Cycloclasticus pugetii PS-1: one gene and its partner. The protein of the gene in region 1 binds, or shares a complex with, the protein of each later gene. Links are inferred from orthologs where the notes say so. Each region holds a gene or a part of one and is shown on either strand. Other genes may lie near its edges.

The links. Proteins that work in one complex are often made in the same cells at the same time.
Region 2: the proteins of tsaD (region 1) and tsaB are in contact, whole or in part, in a solved structure (PDB 4WQ4), measured with the Escherichia coli proteins. The link is inferred for Cycloclasticus pugetii PS-1 from one-to-one orthologs.

Annotation. Positions count from the first base shown.
Region 1 is NZ_ARVU01000001.1:104,363-109,423, reverse strand. Bases 716-3,674 are described here. They hold tsaD (tRNA (adenosine(37)-N6)-threonylcarbamoyltransferase complex transferase subunit TsaD), read left to right. Parts: upstream 716-1,657; coding sequence 1,658-2,692; downstream 2,693-3,674. Other genes in these bases: CYCPU_RS0100480 (pteridine reductase), read right to left, coding at 3,548-3,674; folK (2-amino-4-hydroxy-6-hydroxymethyldihydropteridine diphosphokinase), read left to right, coding at 3,060-3,551; folB (dihydroneopterin aldolase), read left to right, coding at 2,704-3,063; rpsU (30S ribosomal protein S21), read right to left, coding at 1,216-1,443; CYCPU_RS0100505 (GatB/YqeY domain-containing protein), read right to left, coding at 731-1,189. In the rest of the region: dnaG (DNA primase), read right to left, coding at 1-562; more of CYCPU_RS0100480, read right to left, coding at 3,675-4,282; CYCPU_RS0100475 (hypothetical protein), read left to right, coding at 4,336-5,028.
Region 2 is NZ_ARVU01000001.1:760,345-765,446, forward strand. What follows is about bases 729-3,728. They hold tsaB (tRNA (adenosine(37)-N6)-threonylcarbamoyltransferase complex dimerization subunit type 1 TsaB), read left to right. Parts: upstream 729-1,883; coding sequence 1,884-2,573; downstream 2,574-3,728. Other genes in these bases: CYCPU_RS0103710 (DNA repair helicase YoaA), read left to right, coding at 729-1,887; CYCPU_RS0103720 (L-threonylcarbamoyladenylate synthase), read left to right, coding at 2,570-3,205; CYCPU_RS0103725 (site-2 protease family protein), read left to right, coding at 3,205-3,728. Outside these bases: more of CYCPU_RS0103710, read left to right, coding at 1-728; more of CYCPU_RS0103725, read left to right, coding at 3,729-3,864; CYCPU_RS0103730 (tryptophan--tRNA ligase), read left to right, coding at 3,873-5,093. UniProt on the Escherichia coli protein: Required for the formation of a threonylcarbamoyl group on adenosine at position 37 (t(6)A37) in tRNAs that read codons beginning with adenine.

The sequences.
Region 1 (5,061 bases):
CAAGCCCTAATTCACCTAACTGATGGAGCGAATCGTTATCTTGGCCCAACGACGACAGCAAATTACTCCAACCTGGTGGTGCAAAACCTAATTGGAAGGTTTTAGCCACTTCGCCTGTCAGCCCTCTATTTTTCAAGTACTCCGTCGCAATATGACTGGCCCCATGCTGTCGCAGTTGCTGCTGGTAAAAGTCACTCACCTTCTCATTCATACGCAGCAGTGGCGATAAATCCCGTTTCGGTTTCTCCGTTTCAAACCCTTGCTCGCGTACAACTTCCACGCCAGCGCGGCTTGCTAATTCTTCAATTGCTTCTACAAAACTAAAGTGGCTGTAATCCATTAAAAAGCCAATCACCGAACCACTCTGGCCACAACCAAAACAATGATAAAACTGCTTGTCTTGGCTGACAGTAAAACTGGGGGTTTTCTCGTTATGAAAAGGGCAGCAAGCAGAGTAGTTTGCACCTTTTTTTTTCAACGGTAGCAAGCTATCAATCACCTCGACAATATCGGTTCTTGCCAATAAGTCATCAATAAAATGCTGGGGGATTCGACCTGCCATGATTATGGTATTTTATTTACCCTATGATTCTTGCTTGAAGCATAGACGACATTAACAAGCGTTAATACTTTTCTATACGAGCCGGAAGTGCCCAGTGAAATTGATGCGCTTCTCCATGCCTACCAATTTGTCATACAGTGATCATGCGGACCACTAAATAAAAACAAATTAAGAAAGCTTGGCTTTTATTTTACCGCTTGCCGCACCAACGTCTGCACGACCTTGTAATTTAGGGCGAAGAATACCCATCACTTTACCCATATCTTTCATGCCTTGCGCACCAGATTCGGTAATCGCCTGATCGATCAGTTGATCGACCTCTGATTCAGTTAATTGTTGGGGCAAGTACTGCTGGATAATACTTGTTTCTTTTTGCTCTATCAGTGATAGGTCGTCACGACCTGCTTTGTCAAACGCCTCTATTGAATCACGACGCTGTTTGACCATCTTATCGAGCAATTGAAGGACTTGCGTATCATCTAATTCGATACGCTCATCGACTTCTTTTTGCTTAATAGCAGCGAGTATTAAACGAATAACACTCAGCTTTTCTTTTTCTTTAGCCTTCATTGCTAACTTCATATCCTCACGGATACGGTGCAATAAAGGCGTGGCTTGTTCGCTCATTATGTTAACGACGCGAGTAGCAAATATTAGCTACGGCCACGACGAAGGTTGTTCAATGCGCGACGTGTGCGAGACAACCCTTTCAAATGACGTTTAACCGCTGCAGCTGCTTTACGCTTGCGCTCAGCAGTTGGCTTTTCATAAAACTCACGTTTACGTGATTCAGCCAAAACGCCGGCTCTTTCACATGTACGCTTAAAACGACGTAGAGCAAAGTCAAATGGTTCGTTATCTTTAACGCGAACTGAAGGCATGTATTTCTCTCTTCTTAAAAGTTAAATGGTGTAAAAGGATGGCGGATTATACACGCAGCAAAGCCATATGCCAACACCCATACTCTCCTAATAACAACACCTTTAACGAAAATCTATTGTTAATGGTTAACGTGAGCTTCATATCGTTTAGGCAGAAAGCGCCTTGTTTGCGTATAATAGCCTGCTTTAAAACCTTGCTAAACCATCGCCATCAATGACTACCCAGCCACCACTTGTTCTTGGTATTGAAACATCCTGTGACGAAACAGGCGTTGCCTTGTATGGCGAACGCGGCTTACTCGCTGATGCGCTGTATAGCCAAATTGACATGCATGCGGAGTACGGAGGCGTTGTGCCTGAACTGGCTTCACGAGACCACGTCCGTAAACTAATTCCACTTATTAAACAATGCTTTGCTAATGCCAGCGTAACTAGTCGTGAGTTGTCCGGCGTTGCCTATACATCTGGGCCGGGACTTGTTGGCGCTCTGTTTGCTGGAGCTAGCGTTGCTCGAAGCTTGGCTTATGCATGGGACATCCCCTCTATCGGCGTTCACCATATGGAAGGTCATTTATTAGCCCCCATGCTTGAAACAACACCACCTAGCTTTCCTTTTGTTGCCTTATTGGTCTCAGGTGGGCACACACAATTAATTAAGGTCAATCAAATAGGTGACTATCAACTACTCGGCGAATCCTTAGATGATGCTGCCGGCGAAGCCTTTGATAAAACAGCAAAATTACTCAATTTAGGCTACCCAGGGGGACCTGCCTTGGCCGCTTGCGCCAAAAATGGCAATCCGGAAAGGTTTAATTTTCCACGCCCTATGACCAACCGGCCAGGGCTTGATTTTAGCTTTAGCGGGCTCAAAACTTTTGCCTTAACAACCAGCCAGCAACATGCTTTAGACGAGCAAACCTGTGCTGATATCGCCAGAGCCTTCGAAGATGCCGTGGCTGACACATTGGCGATTAAATGCAAACGCGCTTTAACTCAAACCGGGCTCTCTACCCTAGTGGTTGCTGGTGGCGTCAGCGCCAACCAACGTTTACGTAAAACACTGGACCAAATGGCCAAAGAAATCAGCGCCAAGGTATTTTATCCCCGCCATGAATTTTGTACTGACAATGGCGCCATGATCGCTTACGCTGGTTATCAACGTCTATTAGCTGGGGAATTCGACGAGCTCAGCATTAAAGCTCGACCTCGCTGGCCATTATCTGCACTTAATACGCCTCAAACAAAGTAAACAAAGACCTTATGGATATTATTTTTCTACGAAACTTACGAATTGAAGCCATCATTGGCATTTTTGACTGGGAACGCAAAGTAAAACAGCCCGTTTTTTTTGATATCGAAATGGCCGCGGACATAAAAAAAGCTGCTGCTAGTGATCATATTGACGACACTTTAGACTATAAATCTCTATCGAAAGCAGTGATTGATTTTGTCGAAAAAAGTGAGTTTCAGTTAGTTGAAACATTAGCCGAAAAAGTTGCCGAACTGATTATTCATGATTTCAATGTCCCTTGGCTAAAGCTAACCTTGAATAAGAAAGGAGCATTACGCCATGCCGATGACGTTGGCATTATTATTGAGCGTGGATCAAAACCCCAATGACCACTGTTTACCTAAGCATTGGCAGCAACATTGAGCGCGAAAAACATATCCGTGCCGGTATAAATGCCTTAAAAAAACAATTCGGTAACCTCACCTTATCCAGCGTTTATGAGTCCGACGCGGTTGGTTTTGATGGTCAACCCTTTCTAAATTTAATTGCTGCTTTTGAAACAGATCTGTCCGCAATACAAGTAGATACCATTCTTGATACGATTGAAAAAGACAATGGCCGCACCCTTGATCAGAAAAAATTTAACCCGCGAACACTGGATTTAGATTTAATCCTGTATGGCAACTTCATCAGCAAAGACCCTCTTCTCGATATTCCGCGTGGCGAAATAACTCAGTATGCATTCGTCTTAGAGCCACTGGCTGAAATTGCTGGCAACCTACAACACCCTGTTTTACAGACCTCTTACCAGCAGCTCTGGCAACATTTCGACAAATCTAACATCGTACAAAAACGCATTGATTTTAGTTGGGATTAGACAAGGCTTTTACCGCCATCAACCGCAATCACCTGACCGGTAATATAAGCCGCATTTTGGGCTAAAAATAACACTGTTTCGGCAATATCGCTGGGTGCACCTTGTCGCTGCAAAGGAATTTTTTCAACAATGCTGTCGGTCAATTCAGTTGCCTGACTTTCTGGCCATAAAATTGCCCCTGGCGATACGCCATTCACACGCACATCTGGCGCCAACTCCTTAGCTAACGATTCTGTTAACGCATATAACCCCGCTTTTGCGGTGCTATAAATCGGGTAATCTACCAATGAACGTTTAGCATAAATATCAACAATATTAACAATACAACCTTTGGTTTTTTTTAATGCCTTGAACGCCACTTTACTGACAAAAAATGGGGCTTTTAAATTACTCCCCATCAAATCATTCCACTCACTCTCATTAGCATCGCCAACTGGCGTTGGGTAAAATGTAGACGCATTATTAATCAACACGTCCAAACGCCCATGTCTAGTAATCACCTGATCGACCATCTGCTCAATTTTCTGCACCGACTGTAAATCCGCTTTTATAGCCCACGCAGAGTGCTCTCTTTTATTATTTAATAGCTGAACAAGCTCATCCGCTTCGCTGCGTGAATGACGATAGTGAACCACAACACCGTACCCTGCCGCATGAAACGTTTTCGTCATTTGCGCGCCAATTCGCCTTGCCGCACCAGTAATTAACACTATTTTCTGCAATTTGGACACACCACCCTCGAATTAAACTAGACTTTCAATAAGAACATACTACTGAATAACATATGCAAAACCGATTCTTTTTGTTGCTATTTTTGGCCCTTCTATTAAGTGCTTGCGCTCAAGTCCCTGACCAAAAAGGCTACCATTACGAATACTTCAATCTTAACGCCATGGCCAAGACTGATATCGACATGGTCGCTGACACCCACGTAAAACAAACTATCAAACACCTGAGGCTACTAGCAACAAAACTCTACAAACGTAACCCACGAGAATGGAAGAAAACCAATTTAAAATCAAGAGAAGCCGCTGTAGCACGTATTTTTAAACAACCCTTTCCAACCGTAAATGGCAAAAGTAGCGTGGACAGTATTCGACTCGCTTTTAACGAACAATATCAAGGTGACCGTGTACTTGCTTATGTATCGGGCTTAGCTAGCATGCTTACTTTGTCATATAACGGTAAAAGCCAGTTTTATTTATTCGATAGCTTAGATGCTCAAAAAGTGTATAACGGCGCACGCAATATTGAAGTCGCTTCGTGGTTACTGCAAACCAAAAGAAAACAAAATGGAGAACTTTTTTTACTCAGTTCTGGTAAAGGCCTCTCCGCAACAAACCGAAGTTATGATCGGTTATTTGGCAAGCTCATTGGTCAACAGGATCTGCTCGCGCTGGTTATTGCGACTAAAAACCATCGCACTATAAAAAATGTTTTTCAGTCGGCTGCCCGGTTTGTCTTTTTGCCCGTTTAAGCCTCTAAATATGCATGCTCAGTATTATAAAAT
Region 2 (5,102 bases), 660 kb from region 1 along the record:
CGAGATGGACAGTTGTCGATGGCGCAGGCTATCGAGCGGGCTATTGAGCAGCATACACATCTAGTAGCTGAAGCTGGAACAGGAACAGGAAAAACCTTTGCCTATCTTATTCCTGCCATTTTATCTGGTAAGAAAACAATTATCTCAACCGGGACGCGTAATCTTCAAGACCAAATATTCGAAAAGGACTTCCCGTTAATCCGTGAGGTATTAAACGTACCTGTACAGGGTGCAGTGCTGAAAGGACGGTCTAATTACCTGTGTTTATATCGCCTTGATCAGGCAAAAATGCAAACATCTAGCTTTGACAAACAGACGGATGCTGAATTAAGAGAGGTCGAACGGTGGTCGAATCAAACAAAAGAGGGAGATATTGCTGAGGTAACATCGGTTGCCGAAGATTCTTACGTTTGGCAACAAGTCACGTCAACAGCAGATAATTGTTTGGGCCAAGAATGTCCAATGATCAGTGAGTGTTTTCCAGTATTAGCCAGAAAAAAAGCACAAGAAGTAGATGTATTAATTGTTAACCACCATCTTTTATGTGCAGACTGGTCATTGAAAGATGATGGGTTTGGGCAGTTATTGCCAGATGCAGAGCTAATTATTGTTGATGAGGCCCACCAATTAATTGACACGGCGTCTCGGTTTTTAGGGGTGTCGGTCAGTGCACGTCAAATTTTATCGTTGATCGGTGATGTCAGTGCAGAACAATTAAAATTAGCATCAGATATGCCTGAATTGATTGATTTAACACATGTAATTAGTGAAGACATACGAGAAATGCGGAAGGTGCTGCCTGAGCCGGTTATTAAAGGCTCTTGGGATGAGCTTGAGCAAGGTACAGACTTCTTGCAAGCCTTAGATTGCCTGATTGAACGTATCGAACAGTTATTTAAAGTATTAACTAAGGTGGCTGTTCGTTCTAAAGGTTTAGAGGCGTGTTGGAAACGCTGCGAAGATGTTCTACTGCGACTGAAACTTTTTTCAAAGCAAGATCAGCACGATTGGATCCAATGGTTCGAAACGTATCAGCGGACGTTTACTTTTTATCGAACGCCTTTGGATATTTCTAAGGCATTTGCCAGTTTTGCTTTTGCCAGTGATGCCAGCTGGGTGTTTACCTCGGCTACTTTATCGGTGAATAATAAATTTGATTTCTTTTCTAAACGATTGGGTTTGGAAGATGCTGAAACGGGTAGCTGGGAAAGCCCTTTTGATTTTGTGCATCAGTCATTGATGTATGTCCCAACTGGCATGCCTGAGCCACGCGATTATCACTATACGGCGACGATGATTGAAAAAATCATTCCAGTATTAGAGGCTAGTGAAGGTAGGGCATTTATTTTATTTACCTCGCATAAGGCATTAAAAGAAGCCGCTAATATTTTATTGGCTGAAACGAACTTTAAATTATTAGTGCAAGGTGATTTGCCGAAGCAACAAATGTTAGAGTCCTTTAGGCGTTCTGAGCGTGCGGTTTTGCTCGGTACTGCGAGTTTTTGGGAAGGCGTTGATGTGCGGGGGGAAGCCTTATCCTGTGTGATTATAGATAAACTACCGTTCGCATCGCCTGGCGATCCGGTGACTAAAGCTCGGTTAGAATATATGGCCGCTAATGGCCAGTCAGCGTTTTCAGATTTCCAATTGCCTTCAGCAGCCTTGACGCTAAAACAGGGGGTGGGAAGGTTGATTCGTGATGTTGAAGATAAAGGCGTGTTGGTGTTGTGTGATCCACGGTTATCAAGCAAAGGCTATGGTAAAGTGTTTATTAAATCCTTGCCAGCGATGCCTATTACACAAGATGTAAAAGATGTGAAGAGATTCTTTCATCGTATCAATAGTCAAAAAATCAGTGATAAAAAACACGTTATAAAATCAGCATGAAAATTTTAGCGATTGAAACAGCAACAGAAGGGTGCTCTGCGGCCTTGTTGATAAACGGCGAGGTAATAGACCGTTTTCAGGTGGCACCACGAGAACACGGTAACTTGATTTTGCCAATGGTCGATGAGCTACTGAACGAAGCTGGTATGACGTTACAACAACTCGATGCGTTAGCTTTTGGCCGTGGCCCCGGGTCTTTTACCGGCGTTAGAATGGCGACAGGCGTTATTCAAGGCTTAGCCTTTGCGGCAGAGCTACCGATCGCGCCGGTGTCTACGCTTACCGCGTTGGCATATCAGGCGGGTCCTCCCGTAGAAGGTCAGACAGTGTACGCAGCCTTAGATGCTCGAATGGGTGAGGTATATTGGTGCGAATATGAACGGATTGATGGCCAACTCAAAGCGGTTTCCAATGAGTCTGTTATTGCGCCAGCAGCGTTAAGCGTTACGCAAGGTAAACAGGCGATTGGTATTGGACACGGTTGGGGCACATATGAAAATGAGTTAACGCAGTTAGTTAACGCTAGCGAGTTGTTGCTTTTACCAAACGCGCTGCCAAGAGCAAGAGAGGTTGCTCAGTTGGCGGTCGGCATGGTGAGGGATGGGCAAACGGTGTCTGCCGACAATGCATTACCGGTGTATTTACGTGATAATGTAGCAAAGAAAAAAGCACAACAGCAATCATGACACAATATTTGAATATTCACCCCGATAATCCACAGCCACGGTTAATTAAGCAAGCGGCCGATATTATACGTCGGGGCGGTGTTATCGCTTACCCAACTGACTCTTCTTATGCCTTGGCTTGTCATTTGGGTGATAAGCAGGCGCTTGATCGTATTCGTCAGATTCGTCGAATTGACGATAAACATAATTTCACCTTAGTGTGTCGGGATCTAACTGAGATCTCAATGTACGCACAAGTGAATAACGATACGTACCGCCTGCTCAAATCATTAACGCCGGGCGCGTTTACTTTTGTGTTAAAGGCAACTAAAGAGGTGCCTCGACGCCTCCAGCACCCGAAACGAAAAACCGTTGGTATTCGTATTCCAAATAATTTGGTTGCGCAAAAAATACTTGAAGAGCTCAATGAGCCGATGTTAACCAGTACCTTGATCTTACCGGGTGAAACCGAGGCCATAGCCGACCCTTATGAGATTAATCAGCAGTTAGCCCGTGTATTGGACCTTGTGGTTGATGCGGGTGTTATTCCGTATGAACCAACAACCATGATCGTTTGGGATAATGACTTTCCTGAAGTGGTTAGAGAAGGTAAAGGTATTGCTGATTTTATTGCACGTAAGGATGAGCATTAATGTCAATGGACGAATTGACCTTGGTCGGTCGAATAGCGGTGTGGATATTACCGGTTATTTTTGCCATTACCGTTCACGAAGTCGCTCATGGTTGGGTGGCTAGCCAGTTTGGTGATAATACGGCAAAGAGCCTTGGGCGTTTAACCTTAAACCCCATTAGTCATATGGATTTGGTCGGAACCGTGATTGTGCCTGGGGTTTTGTTATTATTGGGTGGTTTTATATTTGGTTGGGCAAAACCGGTTCCGGTTAACTGGCACAATTTAAAGAACCCCAAACGTGACATGATTTATGTGGCCCTAGCCGGACCCTTCGCTAATCTTTTAATGGCGATTGGTTGGGGTGTTGTCATGAAAATAGGCTATATGATGGGCGCGCAAAATGAGTATTTTGCTATGCCATTGATATACATGGGCTATGCAGGTATTTTTATTAATTCGGTGCTGATGATGTTAAATTTATTACCGATTTTACCGCTTGATGGTGGTCGGGTGTTAGCTGGTTTATTGCCAATGAGAGCCAGTATTGAGTTTAGTAAACTTGAACGCTTAGGCTTTCCAATTTTGGTCTTTATTATTGTAATGGGATGGTTATCTAAAATTTTAGGTCCGCCCGTTTATTTTTTACAAACCAGTATTTTTAAAATATTGGGTATTTAGGAGGAAATGTGAGTTCAGAAGTTCCAGCGCAGTATCGTCGTGTACTATCCGGTATGAGGCCAACCGGCAAATTGCATTTAGGTCACTATCACGGAGTACTAAAAAATTGGGTCGATTTACAGCAAGAATATAAGTGTCATTTCTTTGTGGCAGATTGGCATGCGCTCACAACGCACTATGAAGACCCTTCAATTATTGCAGACAGTACTTGGGATATGGTTGTTGATTGGTTGGCCGCTGGTGTTGATCATGGTTTGGCTGATTTATTTATACAATCGAGCATTCCTGAACATGCAGAGCTGCATTTGTTGCTATCTATGATAACGCCGCTGGGGTGGTTAGAAAGGGTTCCGAGCTATAAAGACCAGCAAGAAAAACTCAAAGAAATGGATTTAGCAACGTATGGGTTTTTAGGCTATCCACTTTTACAAAGCGCAGACATTCTTATATACAAAGCCGGTTTAGTCCCCGTTGGAGCCGATCAGGTGGCACACGTTGAGTTGACGCGTGAGGTGGCTAGGCGCTTCAATTATTTATATGGCCGAGGCTTAGACTTTGAAGAAAAAGCGGAAGCTGCGATTAAGAAAATGGGGAAGAAAAATGCCAAAATATTCAACAAGTTGCGAAGTTCTTTCCAAGAAAATGGTGATCAAGAAGCACTGGGTGTAGCTAGAGCTTTATTAGAAGCACAACAAAATATAACGGTTGGTGATAAAGAGCGTTTATTTGGTTATTTGGAAGGCAGTGGCCGCGTTATTTTGCCAGAGCCTATCGCCTTGTTGACTAAAGCGTCAAAGATGCCTGGCTTAGATGGGCAAAAGATGTCCAAGTCTTATAACAACACAATTGCATTGCGCGATGAACCAGAAGAGGTAGAGAAAAAACTTAGAACAATGCCAACCGATCCAGCGCGTGTTCGTAGAACAGACGCGGGTGACCCAGCAAAATGCCCAGTATGGCAGTTTCATGAGGTGTATTCAGAAGAGGGTGTGCGTAATTGGGTTCAAGAAGGCTGTAAGTCAGCGAGTATTGGTTGCATAGATTGTAAACAACCCGTTATTGATGCTGTGTTACGTGAACTAAAACCGATGCAAGAAAGGGCTAAAGAATACACGGAGCAACCTGAGCTTGTTCGCTCTATTATTAATGAAGGCACTGAAAAAGCTAGAGATTTGGCAAAAGAGACGCTTGAAGAAGTAAAGTCAGCAATGGGTATTAATAACGTTTAAACGACGTTA